Regions from separate parts of the Endozoicomonas sp. ALB115 genome, predicted to be linked through region 1. Evidence: predicted binding sites of a transcription regulator. Region 1 holds the regulator's gene; each other region holds the start of a gene.
The links. Region 1 encodes LexA, which represses DNA repair genes until DNA is damaged. Its sites were predicted from a motif close to TACTGTNTANNTANACAGTA; they were not measured.
Positions count from the first base shown of each region.

Region 2: the regulator LexA is predicted to act here: its motif matches at 2,191-2,210, upstream of ruvC (crossover junction endodeoxyribonuclease RuvC).
Region 3: the regulator LexA is predicted to act here: its motif matches at 1,319-1,338, upstream of recA (recombinase RecA).

Region 1 is NZ_JBLYZG010000052.1:4,706-8,884, forward strand. It holds gene ACO6VE_RS18780 (DUF6586 family protein) at 1-200, shown strand, start outside; gene ACO6VE_RS18785 (hypothetical protein) at 329-571, shown strand; gene ACO6VE_RS18790 (hypothetical protein) at 592-1,023, opposite strand; gene lexA (transcriptional repressor LexA) at 1,218-1,814, opposite strand; gene ACO6VE_RS18800 (TetR/AcrR family transcriptional regulator) at 1,961-2,590, shown strand; gene ACO6VE_RS18805 (L,D-transpeptidase family protein) at 2,625-3,107, shown strand; gene nagZ (beta-N-acetylhexosaminidase) at 3,134-4,153, shown strand.
Region 2 is NZ_JBLYZG010000041.1:20,632-24,810, forward strand. It holds gene ACO6VE_RS16755 (DUF1601 domain-containing protein) at 1-1,408, opposite strand, end outside; gene ACO6VE_RS16760 (hypothetical protein) at 1,604-1,897, opposite strand; gene ruvC (crossover junction endodeoxyribonuclease RuvC) at 2,245-2,769, shown strand; gene ruvA (Holliday junction branch migration protein RuvA) at 2,792-3,409, shown strand; gene ruvB (Holliday junction branch migration DNA helicase RuvB) at 3,430-4,179, shown strand, end outside.
Region 3 is NZ_JBLYZG010000008.1:99,110-103,288, reverse strand. It holds gene ACO6VE_RS05800 (ABC transporter permease) at 1-57, shown strand, start outside; gene ACO6VE_RS05795 (DUF3299 domain-containing protein) at 69-596, shown strand; gene ACO6VE_RS05790 (CinA family protein) at 758-1,252, shown strand; gene recA (recombinase RecA) at 1,393-2,493, shown strand; gene ACO6VE_RS05780 (regulatory protein RecX) at 2,498-2,953, shown strand; partial or broken gene ACO6VE_RS05775 (DTW domain-containing protein) at 2,991-3,323, shown strand; gene alaS (alanine--tRNA ligase) at 3,534-4,179, shown strand, end outside.

The DNA of each region.
Region 1 (4,179 bases):
ATGATTCCTGGTTGTCGGCGTTATTAAAAAGTCATCAGGACTGTGCCATGCCTATACAGCGTAAAAGTGTTGAGCGGAATGAAATTCCTCTGTTTAATGCCAATAGTGTGCGGTTTGATCAGTCAGAAGGCTTTCTTTCTGTGCTTGAGTCCTTGAAGGAGCTGGTTACCTATAGTCGGAACTTCAGCCTGGAGTGGTAGGTTTCTGATGTTTTCAGGTTTGTTCATTGCCAGCCATATTCAGCTCTTTAGGGCTGATATCTTGAAAGCCTCTGCTGGCTAATGCACAATGCTTCACCGCTAACCCTAAAATCCCGGTATCACTATTTATGTCAGCGTCGTTTCTTGAAATTGTTGAACTGCCTTCCGGCGAAATCGTTTTGCGTCGCAGTGATGAGGAGAACGCCGAGCCTCTGGTTACCATGTCATTCTCCCGGGAGTTGCTTGACTTTCTCCAGGGAGATCAGGTGGAGGTAGCCAAGGCTATGCTGGATGCCTGCATAGAAGAAGTCGGGCGTAAAACAGAAGCTGACGCTGGAGAATACATCCCTGAAAACCGGGTTCTTCATTAACCGTCATACAGACCCTCCAGTTATCCTCTGTTCCTGATTGCCAGTCCCTGACATCGACCTGAGCGAGCGGCGGTCTCGAGTTCAGAGAGTGTGATGCTATCCATCTGCTCGATCCAGCTGACCACGGTGTGGCTGGTGCCTGAGGCCAGTGCCTTGCGAGTGAGTTTCAGTGGGTCTGCCACTGCGGAAGGGTTGAGAACCTGAAGGCGCTGCCTGCTGATGCCCGATGACTTCAGCCAGTTTATGGTGCTTTTTGCCTGTTCACTGGACAGTATCAGGGTAAGCCAGCGTTGATCCTGATGGTTAGCCAGCTCATACAGAACAGTCTTCAGAAAACGTCCTGATTGCCAGGGCGGGCCTGAGAGAATCAGCTCATCAATAAAGCTGACAGGTTCACTGTCAATGCAGGGAGCGTTACCGTTCTGACTGGATGATGGTGTTAATGCTTGCATGTCAGGTCCTCTACATCAGAGATCGTCAGGGTCTAGTGCTGCTAAGCGCTGTTGCCCATACCGTTCGTCCTGAAGCTTGTCGAAGGACCCATAGGGCCTAAAGGCGGAAACTCCGGACTCTGATAGATCGTGCCAAGCACCCTTCGACTCCGCTCAGGGTGAACGTGGTTTACGGGTAATAACGCTTAGCCGCACTAGTTCCTGATAACCCCCACACTCAGTCCTTCGATAGCAAAGGTATCAACGCTGAGGTCTACTTCGATTGTCTTGAATTCTTTGTTTTCCGGGTGCAGGTAAATTCTGTTTTTAACCTGTTCAAAACGTTTGACCGTTACTTCGTCGTCAATTCTGGCAACGACAATCTGGCCATTGGCTGCGGTTGATGTTTTATGGACAGCCAGAAGGTCCCCGTCAAGAATACCGATATCCTTCATGCTCATCCCTTTTACCCGAAGCATGAAGTCTGCTTTGGGGGAAAAGAAATCAGGGTTGATGGACAGGTGGTCTTCAATATGTTCCTGGGCAAGAATGGGGCTTCCTGCAGCAACCTGTCCTACAATAGGCAGGCCGGAAGATTCAGTGCCGGGGATTCGGATACCTCTTGAGGTTCCGGGGGTGATCTCGATAGCTCCCTTGCGGGCGAGGGCTCTGAGATGTTCTTCTGCTGCATTGGGTGATCGGAACCCGAAGGTCTGTGCGATTTCTGCACGAGTGGGGGGGAAACCGGTCTCTTCTATATGAGATTTGATCAGTTCAAGAATCTCAGTCTGGCGCTTGGTCAATTTATACATGATTAAATCTGTGTTTTTATACAGTACATGTAATTATATACAGTATTTTGCTGACTGCAACCACCCCTGTCTTATTAATCTAACTTGATGTTTCAGTTGGCAAACGTTAGTTTTAAACAAATGTTTACATTGGAGGTTTTACAGACATGTCACAGTCAGCGACAGTAGACAGGATTCTGGACGCTGCCGAGAAGTTATTTGCTGAGCATGGGTTCGCAGAGACCTCGCTGCGTTCAATTACCAGTCAGGCGGGTGTTAACCTGGCCGCTGTTAATTACCACTTCGGCTCCAAAAAATCCCTGATCCAGGCGGTCTTTTCCCGTTTTCTTGATCCTTTTGTCAGCAATCTTTCCGGGGCTCTTGTGCGATATCAGGATAATAATGACGTTCTTGATCTGGAAGAAATACTTCATTTACTGGTGGATCAGATCATGGCGGTTAAACCCCGCAGCCCTGAAGATCTCTCTGTTTGTATGAGGATGATTGGCCTGGCCTACACACAGGGCCAGGGGCATCTGAAGAAATATTTGCGCGACGTCTACGGGGAAGTATTCCAGGCTTATCTGGAGTTGCTGGTAAAAGCGTGTCCTGAGTTGCCATTGAATGACCTGTTCTGGCGCGTCTATTTTATTCTGGGTTCCGCTGTGTTTACCCTTTCAGGAGCGGATGCACTGAGGGCTATTGCGGAAAGCGATTATGGGGTCAGGACTGAACTGGAAGATATCATGAGAAAGATGGTGCCTTTCATGGCGGCAGGTCTAAGATCGCACACCTGACGGATCATTTAACCATACAGAGCTTGATTTACCGATGCATCTTACTGTTCATATTGCCAGTCAGGAGATGGTGCTGCATGAGAAGGACGGCAAGCGCCGTGTTTATTCTGTGTCTACTGCCAGCAAGGGAGTCGGGCAGCAGGAGGGGAGCTGGCAAACACCTCTTGGTCAGCATGTTATCCGGGCGAAAATTGGTGCCGGTCTGCCGACTAATTCAGTATTTGTCGGACGTCGCTTTACCGGTGAGATTTATTCCCCCGGGCTTTGTCAGCAGTACCCTGAAAGAAAGGACTGGATATTAACCAGAATTTTATGGCTCAGTGGCCTGGAGCCCGGATATAACCGGCTGGGTAATGTTGATACCATGCGTCGCTATATCTATATCCACGGTTCGCCGGATACGGCAGTGATGGGTGAACCCGGCTCGCGGGGATGTATCCGAATGCATGGGGAAGATATTATCGATCTGTTTGACCGTGTAGATACCGGTACCAGGATAGATATACAGCTTAGCTGATACCGTTTTTTTTAGAGGATAGAGTCGTGCCAACAGGCCTGAACCGTGGTGTTCTTTTGATTGATCTCGAGGGAGTGCAGCTGACCGCCGAAGAACACCAGCTGCTTTCCCTGCCCGGTGTTGCGGGTATTGTCCTTTTTTCCAGGAACTATCAGAGTCGGGAACAGTTAATTGCCATGGTTCGTTCTGTCCGGAATGTTCGTCGGGATCTGTTAATCTGTGTGGATCAGGAAGGTGGGCGTGTGCAACGCTTCAAGGACGGATTTACCCGTCTACCCCCGGCGCAGGCTTATGGGGCATTTGACCCGGATCAGCAGTATCAGATGGCTTATCAGTCAGGCTGGCTGATGGCCTCTGAGTTGCTGGCCTGCGGGATAGATCTTTGCCTGGGGCCGGTGCTGGATATTGATCATGGTAAAACGTCGATCGTGGGAGATCGGGCTTTTGGGCGTTCGATTGAGCAGGTGAATCACCTGGCCTCATTGTGGATTGATGGGGTTCATGAAGCGGGAATGTCTGTGGTTATCAAGCACTTTCCGGGCCATGGGAATGTGGATGCTGATTCCCATGTGAGCCTTCCCCTGGATGATCGTACTTTTGATGAGATCTGTCAGTCGGACCTGGAGCCTTTCCGGGTAATGATTCAAAAGGGGGTTGAGGCATTAATGTCGGCCCATATCCTGTTTCCCGCTATTGACCGGCATCCGGTGGGTTATTCTTCAGAATGGCTGAAAGGGGTGTTACGCAATCAGCTGTCATTTGAGGGGCTGGTTATCAGCGATTGCCTGTCGATGGAGGGAGCGGCGAAAACCGGCAGTTATCCTGCCAGGGCCAGGGCAGCCCTGGATGCTGGTTGTGATCTCCTGATTATCTGTAATCGTCAGGGGGTTCGGGAGGTACTGGCTGAGATAGACGGCTCGGGTTTACAGGGTGTCGGTCCGGATGGTTTGATGCCTGACTCTTACACTGACTGGGCGTCTCTTGAACAGTCAGAGCGCTACAGGAAGGCGCGTAAAATGCTGGTAGAAGCTTTTGGAACAGGCTGACTTTAATGGTGCCATGGCCATCACCG
Region 2 (4,179 bases), on a different contig from region 1:
ACAACAGGTTGGCGACCTCCTGTGGCTTGAAGTGTTCTTTCTTTTCTTTTGATTCGGCTTTGGTTTTCACATGGGGCAACAGCGCGGCCACGGCCTCTTTGAGCTTCGGTGTCTTCTCCAGCTCCAGCCCGTTGTCCACCAGTTTCGCCAAAGACCACAGCAGGTTTGCGATATGCTGAGGAGTGAAGCGGTCTTTCTCTTTTTTTGATTCGGCTTTGGTTTTCACATGGGGCAACAACGCGGCTACGGCCTCTTTGAGCTTCGGTGTTTTCTCCAGCTTGAGCCCGTTTTCCACCAGTTTCGCCACGGCCCACAGCAGGTTGGCGATATGCTGAGGAATAAAGTGGTCTTTCTCGTCTTTTGCTTCGGCTTTTTTGGTTTTCACATGGGGCAACAGCGCGGCCACGGCCTCTTTGAGCTTTGGTGTTTTCTCCATCTCCAGCCCGTTGTCTACCAGTTTCGCCACGGACCACAGCAGGTTGGTGATACCTTGAGCGATGAAGTGGTCTTTCTCGTCTTTTGATTCGGCTTTGGTTTTCACATGGGGCAACAGAGCGGCCACGGCCTCTTTGAGCTTCGGTGTTTTCTCCAGCTCCAGCCCGTTGTCCACCAGTTTCGCCACAGACCACAGCAGGTTGGCGATACCTTGAGTGTTGAAGTGGTCTTTCTCGTCTTTTGATTCGGCTTTGGTTTTCACATGGGGCAACAGCGCGGCTACGGCCTCTTTGAGCTTCGCTGTCTTCTCCAGCCCGTTGTCCACCAGTTTCGCCACAGACCACAGTAGGTTGGCGATACCTTGTGTATCAATAGTTCTGACTTCAGGTTTTTGGTTGCACTGTATTATTACTGCATCAAGTAAAGTTGACAGTAAAGCAGCTTGAGTTTCCTTTCCCAACTCATCCATGTATTTATGAGGGGTCAAAACACCCGCTGAAGTAAAGGAATGAAGCGTTGTCGTCAGGCTTCGCCAGGTCCACCCGGGTGTCGCTTTAAAATCGTGCAACAATGGTATCAGTTGGCTTTGTTCACTATGATTTAAAGGTCGTTTTGACCCTAATGTGTATTGTTTAATTGAACTGGCAAATTGACTGTGTTTTCTACCATCATAGCGATCACCATAACGAGCAGATATCCTCACCAGGCAACTCATTTTTTCGTGTGTAATGAGAGCATTAAAATCATAAACAGGTTTTACTGAATGTCTTGGTGGATAGTGAGAAGAGCATGCGTCAGAAGTATGATAAAATTCATTACACCTTGAGATATAGGGGGGTGGAGTATTCACCTGTCTGACTGTGTCATGCCGATATCGCCCACTCCTTGAAGCATTGGTATGACCATCCGGTGGTTTATAATCATTACCTGATGTCGTGTATTTCCAACTTATACCAGCAGTGCCTCTATCCATAATTATATTTCATTAATTCATAAAAAATATGAAAAGTGTACACTGTTCTGTTTATAGTTCATCTTGCTGAAATGTCTATAAACTCTGGTTTAATTGGTGCTTGCGACGAATTTTATAGATTAAATTCGAAACTTGTCTTTATTTGATCAACAATGGGTTTTTTAGACCAATTTGCTGCCGCCGCAGTAGGGCAGTTTATTCTCGGACAGCCCCCCGGGAGCCCTGATAAAAAAGGCTGAAACCAATGACAAAGAGGAAGATGAGGCATACCGACAGGAGACCGGATACGGTATCCCGGGAGATCTGAAGTTCAAACAGCAGCGGTTGGAAAAAATCCAGAAGGCCAAAAAAAACCTTGAAGAACGAGAGCTGGCACTGAATCCGGACAAGCCAATAGACGATAAAAAAATAACTCAGTTTTGCCGACCCCCATGCCCGGATGAGGCAGGTATTGACGCCTATGTGGCGACTGATAGTAAGGAAAACCATCGAAAGAACTGCTGGAAAACTCAGACAGGAAGTTTGTCAAAGCCGATTTTATTTATAACTCGGCCAGCACAGACAAAACAATTATCAGGGAGCCTTAGGCTTCCATTAAAGATTAAAGGCCAGTGTGATTAGAAACAGCACCAGAGTGACACTGGCAATGATCAGTAATGTTTTCATTTGATGGTTCATCTGGCAGGCTGGCTCCCCAAAACTCATGTTCAAGGGTAAGTCGCAACTGCTGAGTTTCGTAGCCTGTTTTGGTAATGCCGTGTTTCAAAATTGTAATGCTGGAAACGTGTATGTATATACAGTATTCTTTTTAACGACAGGTTTGGAACAGAAATGGAATGGCCATATTGTTGGGGATTGATCCCGGGTCCAGGATTACCGGGTATGGAATCATTGAGGAAATTGGCTCCCAATGTAAATACGTAGCATCCGGCTGTATCCGAATTCAGGATGGGCCACTGCCAGAAAGACTTGCCCAAATTTTTCAGGGTATCAATACGGTGATTGAAATGTACAGTCCGCAATCTGTCGGTATTGAGCAGGTGTTTATGGCACGCAATGCCGACTCTGCCCTGAAGCTTGGGCAGGCCCGTGGTGCGGCGATTGTTGCCGCAGTAAATCATGGGCTTGAAGTTGCAGAGTACTCGGCACGACAGGTGAAACAGGCGGTGGTGGGTAAGGGCTCTGCGGAAAAGTTCCAGGTACAGCACATGATTACTTCAATTCTGAAGCTGGATAAAACCCCTCAGGCCGATGCCGCTGATGCGTTAGCAGTGGCATTGTGCCACTCCCACACACGGGCAAGCCTGGTGCGAATGGCCGGAGCAACGGGCAGAAGAAATCGTCGGTTATTAAGTAGTTAAGTCGTTAGAAGAGATACTGAATATGATAGGCAGACTTCGCGGTATTTTGCTGGAAAAAAAAGCCCCATACCTGCTGATTGAGGCTGGTGGGGTGGGCTATGAAGTTGAAGCGCCGATGTCGGTGTTTTACCGTCTGCCAGAGGTTGGTGTTGAGACAACGCTTTATACGCACTTTGTCGTTAGAGAAGATGCACAGCTGCTCTATGGCTTTAGCGACGCCCGGGAGAGAGAGCTTTTCCGTACTCTGATTAAAGTGAATGGAGTGGGTCCGAAACTGGGCCTGACACTGCTCTCCGGAATAGAAGCGTCTGTATTTGTACGTTGTATCCATGATGGCGACAGTTCTACCCTGGTGAAATTACCCGGGGTTGGCAAGAAAACCGCGGAACGCCTGATCGTGGAGTTAAAAGACAAACTGTCAACATGGGATAGCTCTGCTGCGCAATTTGATGGTTTGACTGGAACGCCCCTGGGGCAGGCCCTGGAAAAACAGGCCGCGGATACTGAACAGGAAGCCGTCAGTGCCCTGGTTGCCCTGGGCTATAAGCCTCAGGAAGCCAGCAAGGTGATTGGGCGGATTAAAGTAGAAGGTCTGTCCAGTGAAGAACTGATCAGGCAGGCATTAAGAAGTATGATTTAACATCATTCCCGGAAAAAATTATGATTGAAGCGGATCGCTTAATATCAGCCAGTGAGCGCCCGAGTGAAGAGGCCCAGGATCGGGCCATTCGACCTGTCCGGTTGCGTGAGTACACCGGGCAGCCAAAAGTCAGGGAGCAGATGGAGATATTTATCCAGGCGGCCCGAAAGCGTGGTGATGCTTTGGATCATACGTTGATATTTGGTCCGCCCGGGCTGGGCAAGACAACGCTTTCCCATATTGTTGCCAATGAAATGGGCAGTAATATCCGTTCGACTTCCGGGCCAGTGATTGAAAAAGCCGGAGACCTTGCCGCCCTGCTCACGAACCTTGAGCCTAATGACATCCTGTTTATTGATGAGATCCATCGTCTCAGCCCGGCCGTTGAAGAAGTGCTCTATCCGGCCATGGAAGATTATCAATTGGATATTATGATTGGTGAAGGCCCAGCGGCACGTTCGATCAAACTGGATCTGCCACCCTTTACCCTGGTCGGCGCGACCACCCGAGCAGGGCTGCTGACTTCACCTTTAAGGGATCGGTTTGGCATTGTTCAGCGGCTTGAGTTCTACAATGTGGCGGATCTCAGTGCCATTGTGCTCCGTTCTGCTGGTATTCTCGGAGTGCCGATGAATAGCGAGGCGGCCAATGAAGTTGCCCGCCGTTCAAGAGGCACACCCCGTATCGCCAACCGGCTGCTGCGAAGAGTCAGGGATTACGCGGAAGTAAAAGGCGATGGTTCGGTAACCCGTGAACTGGCAGACGCTGCC
Region 3 (4,179 bases), on a different contig from region 1:
CCTGCCTGGCGGGCCTATAAAAATTCATTGGCGGATGGTCTGACGGTCAGGCTGTAGGAGAGCAAATAATGATAGCTGGAAGACAACACCCTGGCTGGATGGCCGTGGTGCTTATGCTGGCTTTTATGCCGGTGAACTTTGCCATGGCTGCAAGCACCGAAAAGCCTGCGATCAAAGAGATCAACTGGGATGATCTGATGCCGCCGGTGGATGAGGACATTGTCCGTAAATATGAGGCGGGTGAAATCAGTCAGGAAGAGGCTATTGAGTATATTGAAGAGCTGGGCAAGATTCCGGTAGCAAGTATGAATCAGCAACGGGTCAAAATTCCCGGTTACCTGGTACCGCTGAATATTGGCAAGGATCAATCAGCCACAGAGCTGTTGCTGGTGCCAACCCTGGGAGCCTGTATTCATGTACCGCCACCGCCACCCAACCAGACCATTTTTGTCCGCTATGACCAGGGCATAAAAGTCACAGAAGCGGGCTATACCCCTTACTGGCTGGAAGGAGTGATCAGGGTTGAAAACAATACCTCCGAGTACACTGACGTTGTCTATGCCATAACGGTGGAGAGTTTGAAGGAGTTTGAATAGAGAGAGAATGCTTTGCCCCGATGCTCCGGGGCAAGGCATGTTTCCCTGGCAACAGTGCTGTGAAATGGTGCATTCAATGATAACTTGTGAAGACTGCCCCTAATCGTGTTATAACATCCTATCCTGATTGGCTCCTCTGATAACCGTACTGGCGAGTGACCATGGAACCTGCACTGCATTCTGCTACGTCCCCCATTGTCAGGGAAATTGCTGAACTCCTGATGTCCAGGGGCTGGACCCTGTCTACCGCTGAATCCTGTACCGGTGGTGGTATTGGTCATGTCCTGACCGTGTTGCCGGGAAGCTCGGCCTGGTTTGACGGTGGTGTCATCTGCTATGCCAATGGCGTAAAGGCCAATCTCCTGCATGTGCCGACAGTGTTGCTGAATAAATACGGTGCGGTCAGTGAGCAGGTGGCCATCGCCATGGCCCGGGGTGTCCGCAAGCTGCTGGCAACGGATATCTCTATAGCCGTGACCGGCGTTGCCGGACCGGGGGGGGCGACACCGGAAAAACCTGTGGGAACCGTCTGGATTGCCTGGAGTGCCGGCCAGGAAACAACTGCAAGGCACTTCCATTTTGAGGGTGATCGTGATCAGATCAGGGCGCAAACGGTTGTTCAGGCGTTGCTGGGTGTTCTGACCCTGTTGACCTGAGAAACGTTAACCTGAAAAAAGATTCCTTCCTGTCGAAGCGATAAATATACTGGACAAATATCCAGTATCTGTTTAAATATACAGTATTACTTATTGAGCTGTTCCTGATGAAATCAGAATCGAACTGAGGGCGTGAAAAAATGGATGATAACAGAAAAAAAGCGTTGGCAGCAGCACTTGGCCAGATTGACCGACAGTTTGGTAAAGGTGCCATCATGCGGATGGGGGATCAGAAGCAGGAAGCAATTCCCGCAATTTCTACCGGTTCTCTGCAACTGGATATTGCCCTGGGCATTGGTGGCCTGCCGAAAGGCCGTGTTATTGAAATCTTCGGCCCTGAATCTTCCGGTAAAACCACGCTGACCCTGAGCGTTATTGCCCAGGCCCAGAAGCACGGTGCCACCTGTGCCTTTGTTGATGCTGAGCATGCCCTGGACCCACAGTACGCCGGTAAGCTGGGTGTAAATGTGGATGACCTGTACGTCTCCCAGCCGGATACCGGTGAACAGGCGCTGGAAATTACCGATATGCTGGTTCGTTCCGGTGCCGTGGATGTTATCGTGGTTGACTCTGTCGCTGCCCTGGTACCCAAGGCTGAAATTGAAGGTGATATGGGGGACTCCCACGTTGGTCTGCAGGCCCGTCTGATGTCTCAGGCACTGCGTAAGCTGACCGGTTCCATCAAACAGACCAACTGCATGGTCATCTTTATTAACCAGATCCGTATGAAGATCGGTGTGATGTTCGGCAACCCGGAAACCACTACCGGCGGTAACGCGCTGAAATTTTACTCTTCTGTACGTCTTGATATTCGTCGTACCGGTTCGGTGAAGCAGGGCGATGAGGTGATCGGTAACGAAACCCGCGTTAAAGTGGTGAAGAACAAGGTATCGCCACCATTCCGTCAGGCTGAATTCCAGATTCTGTATGGTCAGGGCATCTACCATATGGGCGAAGTGATTGATCTGGGTGTCAAGCTGAAGCTGGTGGACAAATCCGGTGCCTGGTATGCCTATAAGGGAACCAAGATTGGCCAGGGTAAAGCCAATGCTGCCCAGTATCTTTCTGATAATCCGGAAGTGGCGGCTGAAATCGAAGCCCAGATCCGTGCTGAGTTAATGAGCACTCCAGAGAAGGACGCTGCAAAAAAAGCCGAAGTTGACGCCGGAAAAAGTGCTGGCAAAAAAGGTGACGACGATGCAGCGGCAAGTGTACAGCAGGACGAGCTGCTGGCTGAGTAATTGAATGTCTGCTGATGTCATTCAATCGGTAAACGATGTCCGCCGGGCTGCTATGGATCTACTGGCCCGGCGGGAACATGGTTTTACCGAACTGGTCCGAAAACTCTCGGGCCGTTTTCCCCGGGAACTGGTATTAGACGCGCTTACCCGCTTGCGGGCAGAGCGGCTGCAAAGTGATGACCGCTTTGTTGAAAGTTTGGTCTACAGTCGTCAACAGCGGGGCTACGGTCCGGTTCGTATTAAATCGGAACTGTTTCAGAAAGGAGTTGATAGCGAGTTGATCGGTCAATACCTGCTGGAGCAGGACGATCACTGGGATGAACTGGCAAAAGCGGTAAAAGAGCGAAAGTTTGGTGCCTCTGTACCCCGGGACCATAAAGAAAGAGCCCGGCAGACCCGCTTTCTGGCCCAGCGCGGCTTCTCCATGAGCCAGATATACTCCGCTTTCTCTTCTTCATAACAGGCAGTGGCATTATAATTCCGGGAGTGAACGTAAGGTTGCCTTCATTATCATTGATGCAACCTGGCAACAGGCCAGGAAAATGTATCGTCAAAGCCCCTGGTTGCATGGTTTGAATTTACTGAGCTTGCAGCCTGAAGAGCCATCCATCTACCGTCTCCGAAGTAATCGTCAGGAGCAGTACTTGTGTACCGCTGAAGTGGCAGCAAGAGCACTGGGCGAGTTGGGTGAAAACACCAATCGTCAGCTGATGGAGGCCCTGGTTCAAGTCTATTGTGACCGCTATTTATGGGCACGCAAAGGCCAGCGAAGGGAGGAGGATTCGCGCTCTCTGCACATACTTAAGCAGTACCGCTCTGCTGCTCATTAGGCCATCAGTGAAAAAAGCCCGGTAAAAAGCCTGTTAATGATGGGGTGAAGTGATCATTTTTTCCCACCATTCCTATATAATCCCCGGTTTGCGTAAATTTACTGTGAAAAGGCTGCTCATTGTGATTGCGCTGCCATTTTTGTGTTTGGGAGTGAGCGGCCTTTTCCGCTCATGGCTGACAAGAGATAACTCCCCCGGTGGGAACTGTATATGAAGACTAACGAAATACGTTCTGCTTTTCTGGAATACTTCAGGGAAAACGGCCATGAAGTGGTTGCCAGTAGCTCTCTGGTACCCCATGACGACCCAACCCTGCTGTTTACCAATGCCGGGATGAACCAGTTCAAAGACACTTTCCTGGGGCGTGAGCAGCGTGACTACAACCGTGCCACCACTTCCCAGAAGTGTGTACGTGCCGGGGGCAAACACAATGACCTGGATAACGTCGGTTATACCGCCCGTCACCACACCTTCTTTGAAATGCTGGGTAATTTCAGCTTTGGCGATTACTTCAAGAAAGAAGCGATCCACTTTGCCTGGAACTTTCTGACCGGCACGCTGAAACTGCCTAAAGAGCGTCTTTGCGTCACCATCTATGCCTCTGACGATGAAGCCTACAATATCTGGTTAAACGACATTGGTATTGCAGCGGAGGATATTATCCGCATTGGCGACAACAAGGGAGCGCCTTACGCTTCCGATAACTTCTGGCAGATGGGTGATACTGGCCCCTGTGGCCCCTGTACCGAAATTTTCTATGATCACGGTGACCATATCTGGGGTGGTCGTCCGGGTACGCCAGAAGAAGACGGTGATCGCTTTATTGAAATCTGGAATATCGTATTTATGCAGTACA